3 regions of the Janthinobacterium sp. YR213 genome follow, and region 3 is predicted to be linked to each of the others. Evidence: predicted binding sites of a transcription regulator. Region 3 holds the regulator's gene; each other region holds the start of a gene.
What was found. Region 3 encodes FNR, which switches genes on or off when oxygen is low (the NO sensors DNR and NnrR bind a similar motif). Its sites were predicted from a motif close to TTGATNNNNATCAA; they were not measured.
Positions count from the first base shown of each region.

Region 1: BLT98_RS13970 (universal stress protein) is a predicted target of FNR. The motif match lies at 1,762-1,775, and genes of this name have one in related genera.
Region 2: paaA (1,2-phenylacetyl-CoA epoxidase subunit PaaA) is a predicted target of FNR. The motif match lies at 2,135-2,148, and genes of this name have one in related genera.

Region 1 is NZ_FNDA01000003.1:935-5,093, forward strand. It holds gene BLT98_RS13960 (enoyl-CoA hydratase) at 1-309, opposite strand, end outside; gene BLT98_RS13965 (MFS transporter) at 499-1,692, shown strand; gene BLT98_RS13970 (universal stress protein) at 1,830-2,267, shown strand; gene BLT98_RS13975 (murein transglycosylase A) at 2,309-3,574, opposite strand; gene BLT98_RS29200 (hypothetical protein) at 3,585-3,731, shown strand; gene apaG (Co2+/Mg2+ efflux protein ApaG) at 3,755-4,129, opposite strand.
Region 2 is NZ_FNDA01000002.1:379,668-383,826, reverse strand. It holds gene paaC (1,2-phenylacetyl-CoA epoxidase subunit PaaC) at 1-748, opposite strand, end outside; gene paaB (1,2-phenylacetyl-CoA epoxidase subunit PaaB) at 748-1,032, opposite strand; gene paaA (1,2-phenylacetyl-CoA epoxidase subunit PaaA) at 1,061-2,050, opposite strand; gene paaX (phenylacetic acid degradation operon negative regulatory protein PaaX) at 2,318-3,247, shown strand; gene BLT98_RS10900 (hypothetical protein) at 3,359-3,619, opposite strand; gene BLT98_RS10895 (M14 family metallopeptidase) at 3,761-4,159, shown strand, end outside.
Region 3 is NZ_FNDA01000003.1:770,740-774,898, forward strand. It holds gene BLT98_RS17390 (response regulator) at 1-1,053, opposite strand, end outside; gene fnr (fumarate/nitrate reduction transcriptional regulator Fnr) at 1,303-2,061, shown strand; gene BLT98_RS17400 (FixH family protein) at 2,199-2,723, opposite strand; gene ccoG (cytochrome c oxidase accessory protein CcoG) at 2,826-4,159, opposite strand, start outside.

The DNA of each region.
Region 1 (4,159 bases), 770 kb from region 3:
CGCCACCGCACCCACCACAGGTTTGCGCACGCGCAAGATATGCTCCCAGTTGCGGCTGATGTAGCCCTGGGTAAAGGTGTCCGGATAGGTGTAATCGGCCATGGCGGCGATGTCGGCGCCGGCGGCAAACGCTTTTTCGCTGCCCGTGAGCACGATGCAGCCGATATTCTCGTCGGCGTCGAACTTCAGCAAAGCGTCGCCCAGCTCATTCATCATGTTGTCGTTCAAGGCATTCAATGCCTTCGGGCGATTCAGGCGGATGACCGCCACTTTGTCCTGGATATCGATGATCAAGTCTTCGTATTGCATATAGTCTCCTCTGGATGAACACGGTGGCAACGATTGTAGCGGCTAACGGCAGCGGCGCGGCAGGCGCGCTGCTATTATTGTGAGCCTAATCATTTTCATATCGAGCAAGATATTTTCTCCTCCCTCTTCCAGTACTGCGCCCATTACCTGCGCGGCGACGGCAGCGCCGCCAGCGTCAATTTCCGCCGCCTGTGGTTCAGCAACGGCCTCAACTGCTTCGGCGCCCAGATCACCTCGCTGGCCCTGCCCTTGTGTGCGGTACTGTTACTGCATGCGACGCCGGAACAGATGGGCGTGCTGGTTGCCTTGCAGGCGCTGCCGTTCGCCCTGTTCGGCTTGCCCGTCGGCGTGCTGCTGGACCGGCGCAGCAAGCACCCGATCATGCTGTTCAGCGAAAGCATGTCCGGCCTGGCCCTGGCCAGCGTGGCCGTGGCTTACTGGTGCGGCGTGCTGTCCATGCCGTGGTTATATATAGTAGGGTTCATCATCGGCACGGGCTTCGTCGTCGGTGGCGGCGCCGAGCAGGTGTTTCTGACTTTCCTGGTGGGCCGCGACGGCTTGATCGATGCGCAGTCGAAATTTGCCGCCACCGAATCGGCGTCGCGCCTGATCGGTCCCGGCCTGGCCGGCGTGCTGGTGCAAGTCTTGTCAGCGCCCGTCGCCATCCTGTGCACAGCGTGCGGCTATCTGATTTCCGTCTTCAATTTGCGTGCCATGAGCGTGCGCGACCCGCGCCCCGCCCCATCCGACAAGCATGCCTTGCGCGACATCGCCGACGGCTTGCTGTTCGTCTGGCGCGAACCGCTGCTGCGCGCGCTGGCCTGGGGCGCCGGCATCTGGCACTTCCTGTTCTACGCCAGCATGGCCTTGACGGTGCTGTTCGCCACGCGCGACCTGGGCATGAGTCCTGGCGTGCTGGGCATGACGCAGATGCTGGGCGGCGCCGGCGTCTTGCTCAGCGCCTTCATCGTCAAGCCATTGACGAAGCGCTACGGCGCCGGCCGCACCATCCTGATCGGCCTGGCATCGACCTCGCTCTGCTTTGCCCTGACACCAACGATTCCCGCCGCGCTGTTCGGCAGCGCCGCCGCCAGCGCCGTGGCGTATGCCATATTGATGTTCTTTTTCGATTGCGGCGTGATGCTGTTCTTTATTCCCTACCTGGGTTTGCGCCAGAAAGTCACGCCCGACCCCATGCTGGGCCGCATGACGTCGACCATGCGCTTCCTGACGGTGGCGACGGCGCCGCTGGGCGCGCTGGCCGCCGGCTGGATCGCGGAACATTTTGGCGTGCGCAATGGCCTTGCCTGCATCGCGGCCGGCAGCATCCTGTTGACAGCCGCCATGGTGTGGGGCACGCCGCTGCGTAGTGTGCGCACCTGATGCGATGAACAGGCATACACTGCTAAAAGATTGCCTTGGCGACACTATTCACGCCAAAGCCTGTGAGGTTTGATTTATATCAAGGTTTTAATTGATGTAAATCCATAAGCTGTCTTACATCACTTGAGGAGCACGCTATGTTTAACACCATCTTATTTCCCACCGACGGCTCGCCGTTGTCCGACAAAGCCGCCGAGACCGCCCTCGCCTTCGCCCAATTGAACAAAGCCAAGCTGGTCGCCATCAGCGTGGTGCAGCCTTTCCCGTTTTCGCCGATGGCCGACGGCGGCATCGTGCTCGACGCCAGCCTGTATGAACAGCAGATGCAGGAAGCGTCGCAACGCGCCATCGACAAGATCGGCGCAGCGGCGCGCACCGCCGGTGTACCCTTCGAAGGCGTGGTGGCCGTGTCACCGAGCCCGCACGATGAAATCGTCAATGCGGCGCAGACCTACCATTGCGACATCATCCTGATGGCCTCGCATGGCCGCAAGGGCTTGAACAAGCTGTTCGTGGGCAGCGAAACGCAAAAAGTGCTGGCCCACACGCACTTGCCAGTGATGGTTCTGCGCTAAGCTGACGCCAGACCATCACCCGCCGGCGCCGCGCACCTCCTCTAGCGCGCCGGCGCCTGTTTCGGCAGCAACACCCACACGGCGCCGCTCTGCTTCATGCGGCCCGCATTCTCGGCCGCTTCCGCGCCAAAGCCAAAGAAATAATCGACACGGATCGGCCCGCGAATGGCGCCTCCCGTATCCTGCGCCATCACCAGGCGCTGCATGGGGATCTCGCTATTGGCTTGCGTGGTGGACAAAAACACGGGCGCGCCCAGCGGCAGGAAGCGCGAATCGATAGCTACCGAGCGCTGCGGCGTCAGCGGCACGCCCAGCGCGCCCTTCGGCCCCACTTTCGGGTCGGGCAGGCGCTCCTCCTTGAAGAAGACATAGCTGGGATTAGCGTTGAACAATTCATCCTTGCGCGTGGGATGGCCGGCGATCCACGCCTTGATGCCTTGCGCGGATGCCTGGCTCAAGGTCAGCTCGCCCTTGTCGACCAGGTAGCGGCCGATCGATTTATACGGATGGCCGTTTTGATCCGCATACGCCACGCGCACGGTTTCCTGCGTATCGGTCAACTGCACGCGCCCGGAACCCTGCACTTGCAGGAAGAAGGCCTCGACTTCATCATCCACCCACAGCAATTCCTTGCCCGTGACGGAGGTGGCGCGCTCGATGTCGGCGCGGGTTGAATACGGTATCACCTTCTTGCCGACCAGCTTGCCGCGCAAGCGCATGTTTTTCAGTTCCGGATACACGCCGGCCAGGTCCACCGAAACCAGGTCGTCAGGCACCTTGTACAGCGGTGTCTGGTATGGACCGCCGCGCTTGCGCGCGCCGTGCAGCAATGGCTCGTAATAACCGGTCACCAGTCCAGTATTGGCGCCATCGGCGGTGACAACCTGATTGGGCACAAAGAAGGTCTCGAAAAACAGGCGGATGGCCTTGTCGCTGTCGGCATTCACCTGGCGCGCAATCGTGCACGATTCCTTCCAGTCCGGCCGTTTCACCAGCACGCCGCACGAAGCCATGAAGGCGGGCCAGGCCGCGCGCATGTCGTCGCGGGCCCAACCTGGCAAGGCGGCGAACTTGGCGGGCACGAAAGTGGGGGCTGCCGCATCCGTGACATCCTTGGCGTCGGCAGGCTTGGCCGGCACCGGCCTGACGACGGTCGGAGCGATGGCGGGCGCCTTGCCGCTGGAGGCAGCGGGTGGCGTGGACGGCGTGGTGCAGGCGGAAAGCGCAAGCGCGACGCCACCGGCTGAAACGAGTAGACTACCGCGTGTAAACAGACGGCTGGTAAATGGGCTGCGTGTAAATAACATAGGGGTACGTATGTGGATCTTGATGATAGAGGCGCTGGTGGCGTTCTTCTTGCTGGCATTTATAGTCTGGTGGACCATGTACTCGGGCAAAAAGCCCGCACCGCCGGCACGCAAGCAACTCAGTGAAGAACAGGACGCCACCGAAAAACTGAAATAGGGGCGCACGCCCCCGGCGTTTCCTTAATGCAGGGTGCGCGGCACCGACAGCACGAACTCGGGAATCGGCGCTTCGAACTGATGGCCGTCTTCGGCCACGCAAAAGTATTCGCCATGCATCGAGCCTTGCGGCGTGCCCAGCATGGTGCCGCTCGTGTATTCGAACTGCTCGCCCGGCTGCAGCAGCGGCTGGTGGCCGACGGCGCCCAGGCCGCGTACCTCTTCCACCTTGTTGTTCGCATCCGTGATGACCCAGTGGCGCGAAATCAGCTGCGCGCCAGCCGTGCCCGTGTTGACGACGCGGATCGTGTAGCTGAACACGTGCCGCCCCTGGTCCGGTGCCGATTGATCGGGCAGGTATTGCGTCTTGACCGTTACCGTAAATTCATAAGTCGCCATCGTCATTCCTATTCAGACATTGCCAGTCAT
Region 2 (4,159 bases), on a different contig from region 3:
AGGCACGCTGCAGGAACTGCATCTCGGCCAGGATAAAACCCAGGTGCTCCGTGTGCGTGCCCTGCTTGCCACCCTTTTGCATCCAGGCGTCGGGCGCCGGCATGACAAGCGTCGCTTCGGCGAATATCTCGGCCACGTGCTCCAGGAAAGCCCGGCGCAGCACGTCCGATGGCGGCGCGATGCCGGCGGCAACCATGGCCTGGTCGACTGTGTCGTACTTGAACATCTCGCCCGTGTACATCCACAGCTTGTCGGCGGCAGCCTGCGTCTTGGCATGGCTGTCGGCCGTGCCGTCGCCGAGGCGCACGACAAGATCGCCGCTGCGGCGCAGGTGATAGGTCACTTCCTTGATCGACTTTTGCGCCACTTCGACGATGCGCGCATCCGTCGATTTCGTCAGTTCCAGCAGCTGGAAGTAGTGCCAGCTGTCGAAGAAGAACTGGCGCATCATGGTGTCGGCGTAATTGCCGTTCGGCTGTTCGACCAGCAGGCAGTTCTTGAAATCGTGGGCGTCGCGCAGGAAGGCGATGTCGTCCTCGTCGCGGCCCGCGTTTTCCAGTTCGGCCGCATAGCTGAACCACAAGCGCGTCTGGCCCAGCAAGTCCAGCGCCACGTTGGTCAGCGCCATGTCTTCTTCCAGCGCGGGACCCTTGCCGCACAGCTGAGACAGCTGCTGGCTGAGGATCAGGGCATTGTCGCCCAGGCGCAGCAAGTAGTTAACTTTGTCATCCATTGCAGGCGCTCCCATCACAGGTTCTTGACTTCTTCCGGCATCGGGAAGAAGGTGGGATGGCGGTACACCTTGCTGTTCGACGGCTCGAACAGGGCGCCCTTGTCGCCGGGGCTGCTGGCGACGATATCGGCCGCGCGCACCACCCAGATGCTCACGCCTTCATTGCGGCGCGTGTAGACGTCGCGCGCATGGTTGACCGCCATGGTGGCGTCGGAAGCGTGCAGGCTGCCCACATGCTTGTGCGCCAGGCCGTGCTGGCTGCGGATGAAAACTTCCCACAAAGGCCATTCTTTGCTCATGTTGCTATCCCCTATCTGTCTTATGTATTTACGCCGCCGCTTTGTTAGCAGCTTGCTTGTCTGCATACGCGACCAAGGCATCGCGGAACCATTCGCCGTCTTCATACGCTTTCACGCGCGTTTGCAGGCGTTCGCGGTTGCATGGGCCATTGCCCTTCAGGACATTGTTGAACTCGGACCAGTCGATCTCGCCGAATTCATAGTGGCCCGTTTCCGCATTGAATTTCAGGTCGGGATCGGGCACGGTCAAGCCCAGGTATTCGATTTGCGGCACGGTCTGGTCGACCATGCGCTGGCGCAATTCATCGTTCGAGAACAGCTTGATGCGCCATTGCGCCGATTGGGCGCTGTTGACGGAGGCGGCGTCGGACGGGCCGAACATCATCAGTGATGGCCACCACCAGCGGTTCAGCGCATCCTGCGCCATGGCTTTCTGCGCCGGCGTACCCTTGCACAGCGACATCATGATGTCGTAGCCCTGGCGCGCATGGAACGACTCTTCCTTGCAGACGCGGATCATGGCGCGCGCATACGGCCCATACGAGCAGCGGCACAGGGGAATCTGGTTGATGATGGCGGAACCGTCGACCAGCCAGCCGATGGCGCCCATGTCGGCCCACGACAGGGTCGGATAGTTAAAGATGCTGGAATACTTGGCTTTGCCCGAGTGCAAGGCGGCCAGCAAGTCGTCGCGCGACACGCCCAGGGTTTCCGCAGCGCTGTACAGGTACAGGCCGTGGCCCGCTTCGTCCTGGATCTTGGCCAGCAGGATGGACTTGCGTTTCAGGGTCGGCGCGCGCGTGACCCAGTTACCTTCGGGCAATTGGCCGACGATTTCCGAGTGCGCGTGCTGCGAAATCTGGCGGATCAGGGTCTTGCGGTAGGCGTCCGGCATCCAGTCCTTGGCCTCGATCTTGATGCCTTCGTCGATGCGTGCCTGGAAAGCGCGCTCTTCCTGGCCCATGTCGTCGAGGGAACGGACGTTCTTGAGGCCGGTTTCAACCATTTGTGCGTACATGATCTGTCTCCCATGTCTTTGATTTTGCGCAGCAACGCGGTGCGATGAACAGATAATACGATACAAAAAACGATTTGCATACACTTGATATGAATCATTTTAAAAATTCGTATCTTGTGCAGCTTTTTTGTGCGTATGATATTGCTGATGAGAAAACACTACAGAGCGCCACCAGCGCTTCCGGCAAATTATTGCCGCGCTACCCGCGCAGCCAAGTAAACTGCTGCTTTTATTGATTCGACCGCAACACGGCCAGACCGGAACCACATGAAGAACACCCGCTGCACGGCATGGATAGCCGATTTCCTGGAAAGCGACCCACCGCGCTCGAAGTCCCTGGTGATGACCATCTTTGGCGACGCCATCGTGCCGCGCGGCGGCGCCATCTGGCTGGGCAGCCTGATCGAACTGCTGGCGCCATTCGGCGTCAACGACCGTTTGTTGCGCACCAGCGTGTTCCGCCTGGCGCAGGAAGGCTGGCTCAGCTCGCAGCGCGATGGCCGCCGCAGCGCCTATACGATACGCCCGGAGGCGCTGGCCCGCTTCGAACGCGCCTATCGCCGCATCTATGCACCGCTGGTCGTGCACTGGGATGGCAGCTGGACCCTGGTGATCGGGCCGGCCGGCAGCATCGGCGCCGCCGAGCGGGGGGCGCTGCGCAAGGAATTATTGTGGGCCGGCTATGGCCTGATTTCACCAGGTATCTTTGGCCACCCTGCCAGCAATACGGAAGCATTGGAAGATATTCTCGTGCGCAACGAGGTGCAAGGCAAGCTGTATGTCTGCCACACAACAGAGTTGCCGTGTGTCAGCACGCGCCCGCTGCGCGACATGGTGGGCGACTGCTGGGACCTGTCGGAAGTGATGGCTGGCTACGAAAAATTCATCGCCAGCTTCCAGCCGCTGCTGACCCTGCTGCAAGAAGCGCCCGTGTTCGATGCCGAGCAAGCGTTCGTCATCCGCTCACTGCTGACGCACGCCTACCGCCGTGTGCAGTTGCACGACCCGCAACTGCCCGTCGAACTGCTGCCCGAGCCGTGGCCCGGCACGCAAGCCTATGCGCTGGCGCGCGACCTCTACCGCCTTACCTACGCGGCGGCAGAGGAACATATCCTGGCTACCCTGCGGCGCGAGGATGAGCAGGCGGCATCTGTCGAGCCATGGTTTTTTGAACGTTTCGGCGGACTGAACACCTGACAAAACGTCCATGGCGGCGTTGCAGGGCCTGGGCGTACGTTCGTACTGCCTGCGGCCCTGCGCCTTGCCCTGGCCATTTTTCAGGCGTTCAGGATTTGCTCACTACTGCGTTCACTGCTTGTTCATGGCGACGACCTGCTTGGCCCCCGCCAGCAAATCCTGCCCCAGCTTTTCCAGCGCATTGGCCTGCACCAGCATGGTGTCGAGGATGGCGGCATTGAAGGTGAATTCGGCCGGCGTGGTATAGCCGGGGAAACGTATGATGCGCAGCAATTCCTGCAAGGTCGTACCCTTGCCCAGGTGCGCCAGGGCATCGCTGAGGGCGCTGACTTTCTTTTCCAGTTCGCGTATGTGTTTGCCGTTGTCATCCATGATGCTCTCCCCGTATTGAAGCTATCACGTTAGCAAAGCGCGTCCGTCGTCGTTTGCGCCAGCACAAAGACCACCGCAAAACAGGTATCATCGCGCCATTGCACACGATGCAAAACCCATACGTTTTTATCAGGAACACTCATGACCATTAAAATCAGCCAGCAATTCGACGCCGGCGCGATCGAGGTGCTGCGCGCCGACGATGCCCAATCCATCGAGCTGAACATCCGCAAGGATTCCCACGCCGACATCACGCAGTGGTTTTACTTCCGCCTGCAAGGCGCGCAAGGCGAGGCGTGCACGATCCGCTTCATGAATGCCGGAAAATCGGCCTATCCGGACGGCTGGAAAGATTACCAGGCCGTGGCCAGCTACGACCGCGAAACCTGGTTCCGCGTGCCCACCAGCTTTGATGGCGCCGTGATGACTATCGAACACACGCCCGAGGAAGAAAGCGTGTACTACGCCTACTTCGAGCCGTATCCATGGGACCGCCACCTGGCCCTGATCGACAGCGCGCAAGCGTCGCCGCTGGTGCGC
Region 3 (4,159 bases):
CAGGCCGTTGAACGCTTCCGTCAGTTCGCCGATCTCGTCGCGCTGCTGTACCGGCACGGGGGTGAAACGGCTGCCGCTGGTGCGCAGGGCCAGCAGGGTGTCGCGCAGGCGCACCAGCGGCGACAGCAGGCGCACGGTGACCAAGCCCAGAACAAAGGCGGCCAGCAGCGAAGCGAGGATGCTCCACAGCACCAGCCGGTACAGTACGCCATCGAACGGTTCGAAGGCATCCTCGACGGGCAGCGAGGCGGCCAGCAGCCAGTTCACGGATTTCAGGCGCTTGAAGCTGTTGACGGCCGTGATGCCGCGGCTGTTGGTGCTGACCATGCTGCCTTCGCCATCCTCCTTCAGCAGTTGGGTGGTCGTCAGGTTGGCGTTCGGCTTGCGTGGCTGCAGCAAACGGCTGGTATCGGGGTGCAGCACATAGCGCGGCACGGCGCCGCGCGTGAGGATGAAGTAATAGCCGCTCTTGCCGATCTTTTCCGAGCGCAGGCGGCCCAGCAGATTGTCCTTGTACAGGCGCAGCACGCCGATCACCACGCCGGCCACCTGGCCATCGGCGGCCAGCACGGGCGCCACCATCTGCACGATGGGCATGCCGCTCGACTTGCCCAGCATCGGCTCGGTAATCATGGGCTGGCGCGTGCGCAGGACGGTCTGGAAATACTCGCGCTCGGCGACGTTGATGCCGGCGCGCCCCGCCACTTCCGGCATGTCGGCCACGATGGCGCCATGCGCATCGAGCACCAGCACGTCGTCGAACAGCACCAGCATCGAGCGGCGCGCATAGTATTCGCGCAGTTTGGCGGGCTGGGCGATCAGTTCCGGCGGCTGCTGCCTGGCCGTCAGGGTGACAATCTGCAGCAGCATGCCCAGCTTGTCGTCGAGCTCGGCAGCGGTGCGGCTGATCAGGGATGACTGCTGGCTCAGCAGTACTCGGGTGAAGTCGTCGCGCATGTGCTGCACCTGGATCATGGTGACCAGCGCGATCATGGCGATCGAGGTCAGGCTGGTGGCCAGCGCGACTTTTGCTTTAATGCCGAGAGGCTTCATGATTTCCTTTTCAGTGCCGGGCGGCACAGGCGGCAGATAATGCTGTCAGGAATTTTCCTATCAATACCCCAGCTTGGCAAGCGCCGCCGCGCAAATTGCCCGCCCCGTATGGGCTTTTGACGATGTTGCCATATAATTAAAGGCTGGACGTCGTTTATTCGCCGAATTTACGGTGAAATTGGCATACGGCAACCCTGTATGCAGCTGTATGCAGTAAACTTGTTGTTGCATTTTCTAAAAGGTACCGACATGACTGAAGCGCTACTCACTCCCACCTTGCCCACCGTGAACGTGGAGGCGTTGCGTGCACGATGCTCGACCTGCAGCATGCATCAATTGTGCCTGCCGATGGGCCTTGATGTGGGCGACATGGATAGGCTGGACCAGATCATCGGCCGCCGCCGCAAGATCGTGCGCGGGGCCTCGCTGTTCCGCATCGGCGACTCGTTCCAGAACCTGTACGCGATCCGCCTGGGGCACTTCAAGACCTACCAGATCAATCCGGGTGGCGAAGAGCAGGTGACGGGTTTCCAGATGGCCGGTGAACTGCTGGGCATGGACGCCATCAGCGCCGACCGCCACCACTGTAATGCCGTGGCGCTGGAAGACAGCGAAGTGTGTGAAATTCCGTTTTCCAGCCTGGAACAATTGCTGGGCAATATGCCGACCCTGCTGCGTCATTTCCACCGCATGATGAGCCAGGAAATCACGCGCGAGCAAAGCGTCATGCTATTGCTGGGCAATATGCAGGCGACCCAGCGTTTTGCCGCCTTCATCGTCAACCTGGCGTCGCGCTATGAAGCACGTGGCTATTCGGGCAGCAATTTCCAGCTGCGCATGTCGCGCGAGGAAATCGGCAACTATCTGGGCCTGACCATCGAAAGCGTCAGCCGCTTATTGTCGAAATTCAAGAAGGAAGGCTGGCTGCGCGTCTCGAACCGCGAGATCGAAATCCTGCAGCCGGCCAAGTTGAAAGCGATTACGGCCGGCACGGACACCTGCAAGTAACAGCACCGTCAAAACCTGCTGCGCGTCGCGCTTTGCGGCCTGCGATGCTCGCTGGCTCGGCGCCCCCGTGCATAGCACAGCTGCGCTTCTCAACCACAAATCACTGCCGCTCGCGACGGTTTTCCCGGCGCTGTACGTTAAAGCTCTTCATCCGCGTGCAGCGCGATGCTGCGTTGCAGGGGCCAGGTCCAGATGCCGGACAGGCGCCACTCGCGTTTGTCGTTTTCCACCAGCACTTGCCAGCGGCTGCGCTCGAGCATCGGCAGTGCTACGGAAAAATTGCCGGCCGCATCGGGCTGCACCAGCAGCTTGATATCCTTTTCCGGCAGGGTCGCATGCGCCAGGTGCAGCTGCAGCGGCGCCTGATAGGCCTTGCCGAAGCTGTGCACGGAACCACTGAGGCGCGCTGCAGCCACGTCATATGACAGGCGCGTATCCATGGCCAGGTCGCTGGCGATCGTGTCGCGCTTCAAATCCTGGTTGATTGCCTTGCCCTGCTTGTAATAATCGCCCACCACCAGCGCATCGGGCTGCGTAAACGCGATATAGCCCATGAAGCTGCCGACGACCACGGACAGGCCGGGACCGATCATCAGCAGCCATGGCCAGCGATGCTTGTACCACGGTGCAACGGGGGCTTGCAGTTTCAGACTGTCGGACATGCTGTTTCTCCTGTTTAATCAGCCAGTCCCCGCATGGGGACCGGCCTTCCTGCAACTTCGTGGCGGCGGCGAGGGCACCCGGTCCCCGTCCGCCTTTCCTTGTTAACGTGGCACGATGAATACCGCGCTTTCGCGCACATGCAGCGATGGATCGTCCAGCGATTGCAATTCGATCGCAATCTTGTTCGAGCCCTTCTCGCCGACGCCGTGCGGCACGCGCAGGCGGATCGGCCAGCCCAGCGTTTCCGTCGGCTGCAAGGTCACTTCTTCGCGCGTCAGCAAGGTCAGGCCCGGCAAGCCGGAAGCGCTGATTTTAAAATGCTGGCTTTGCTCGGACGTATTCATGATCTGCAGGCGGTAGACGTTTTCGATCATGCCGTCTTCCACTTCGCGTCCCATCGAACCGCGGTCGCGGATCACGTCCATTTTCAGGGGCGTGCGCAGGGCCAGCGAGGTACACACGGCGATGATGATCAGGGCCAGGATGGAAGTGTAGATCAAGACGCGCGGGCGCATGGCGCGCTGGCGTATCTGCTTCGAATTGAAGTTGTTTTCCATCGCATGGTCGGTGCTGTAGCGTATCAGGCCACGCGGCCGCTCGACCTTGTCCATCACGCTGTTGCAGGCATCGACGCAGGCGGCGCAGCCGATGCATTCATACTGCAGGCCGTTGCGGATATCGATGCCGGTCGGACACACCTGCACGCACAGGGTACAGTCGATGCAATCGCCCAGCTTGTCGTTGTTGCCGGCCTTCTTGCTCATGGCGCCACGCGGTTCGCCGCGCTTGGCATCGTAGGTGATGATCAGCGTGTCCTGGTCGAACATGGCGCTCTGGAAGCGCGCGTAGGGGCACATGTATTTGCACACCTGCTCGCGCAGCCAGCCCGCGTTGCCGTAGGTTGCCAGGCTGTAGAACAAGACCCAGAACCATTCCCAGGGACCGAAATTGAGGGTGGTCACCGACTGCGCCAGTTCCTTGATCGGCGTGAAGTAGCCGACAAAGGTAAAGCCCGTCCACAGGGCGATGGCGCCCCATACCAGGTGCTTGGCGGTCTTCTTGAAGGCCTTGCGCACGGAGGGGCCCTGCTTGTCGAGGGCCATGCGCGCGCTGCGCGTGCCCTCGATGCGGCGTTCGACCCACAGGAAAATTTCCGTGTATACCGTTTGCGGGCAGGAGAACCCGCACCACACCCGCCCGGCAATGGCCGTGACGAGGAATAACAAATACGCACAGATGATCAGCAGGGCCGCCAGATAGATGAAATCCTGGGGCCACAGCACGACGCCGAAAATGTAGAACTTGCGCGTGGTCAAATCGAACAGCAGGGCTTGCCTGCCATTCCAGGTCAACCACGGCAAGCCGTAGAACGCCAGCTGGGTAAGCCATACGCATACCCATCGCCAGGTAGCGTAGCGTCCTTTGGCCTCGCGAG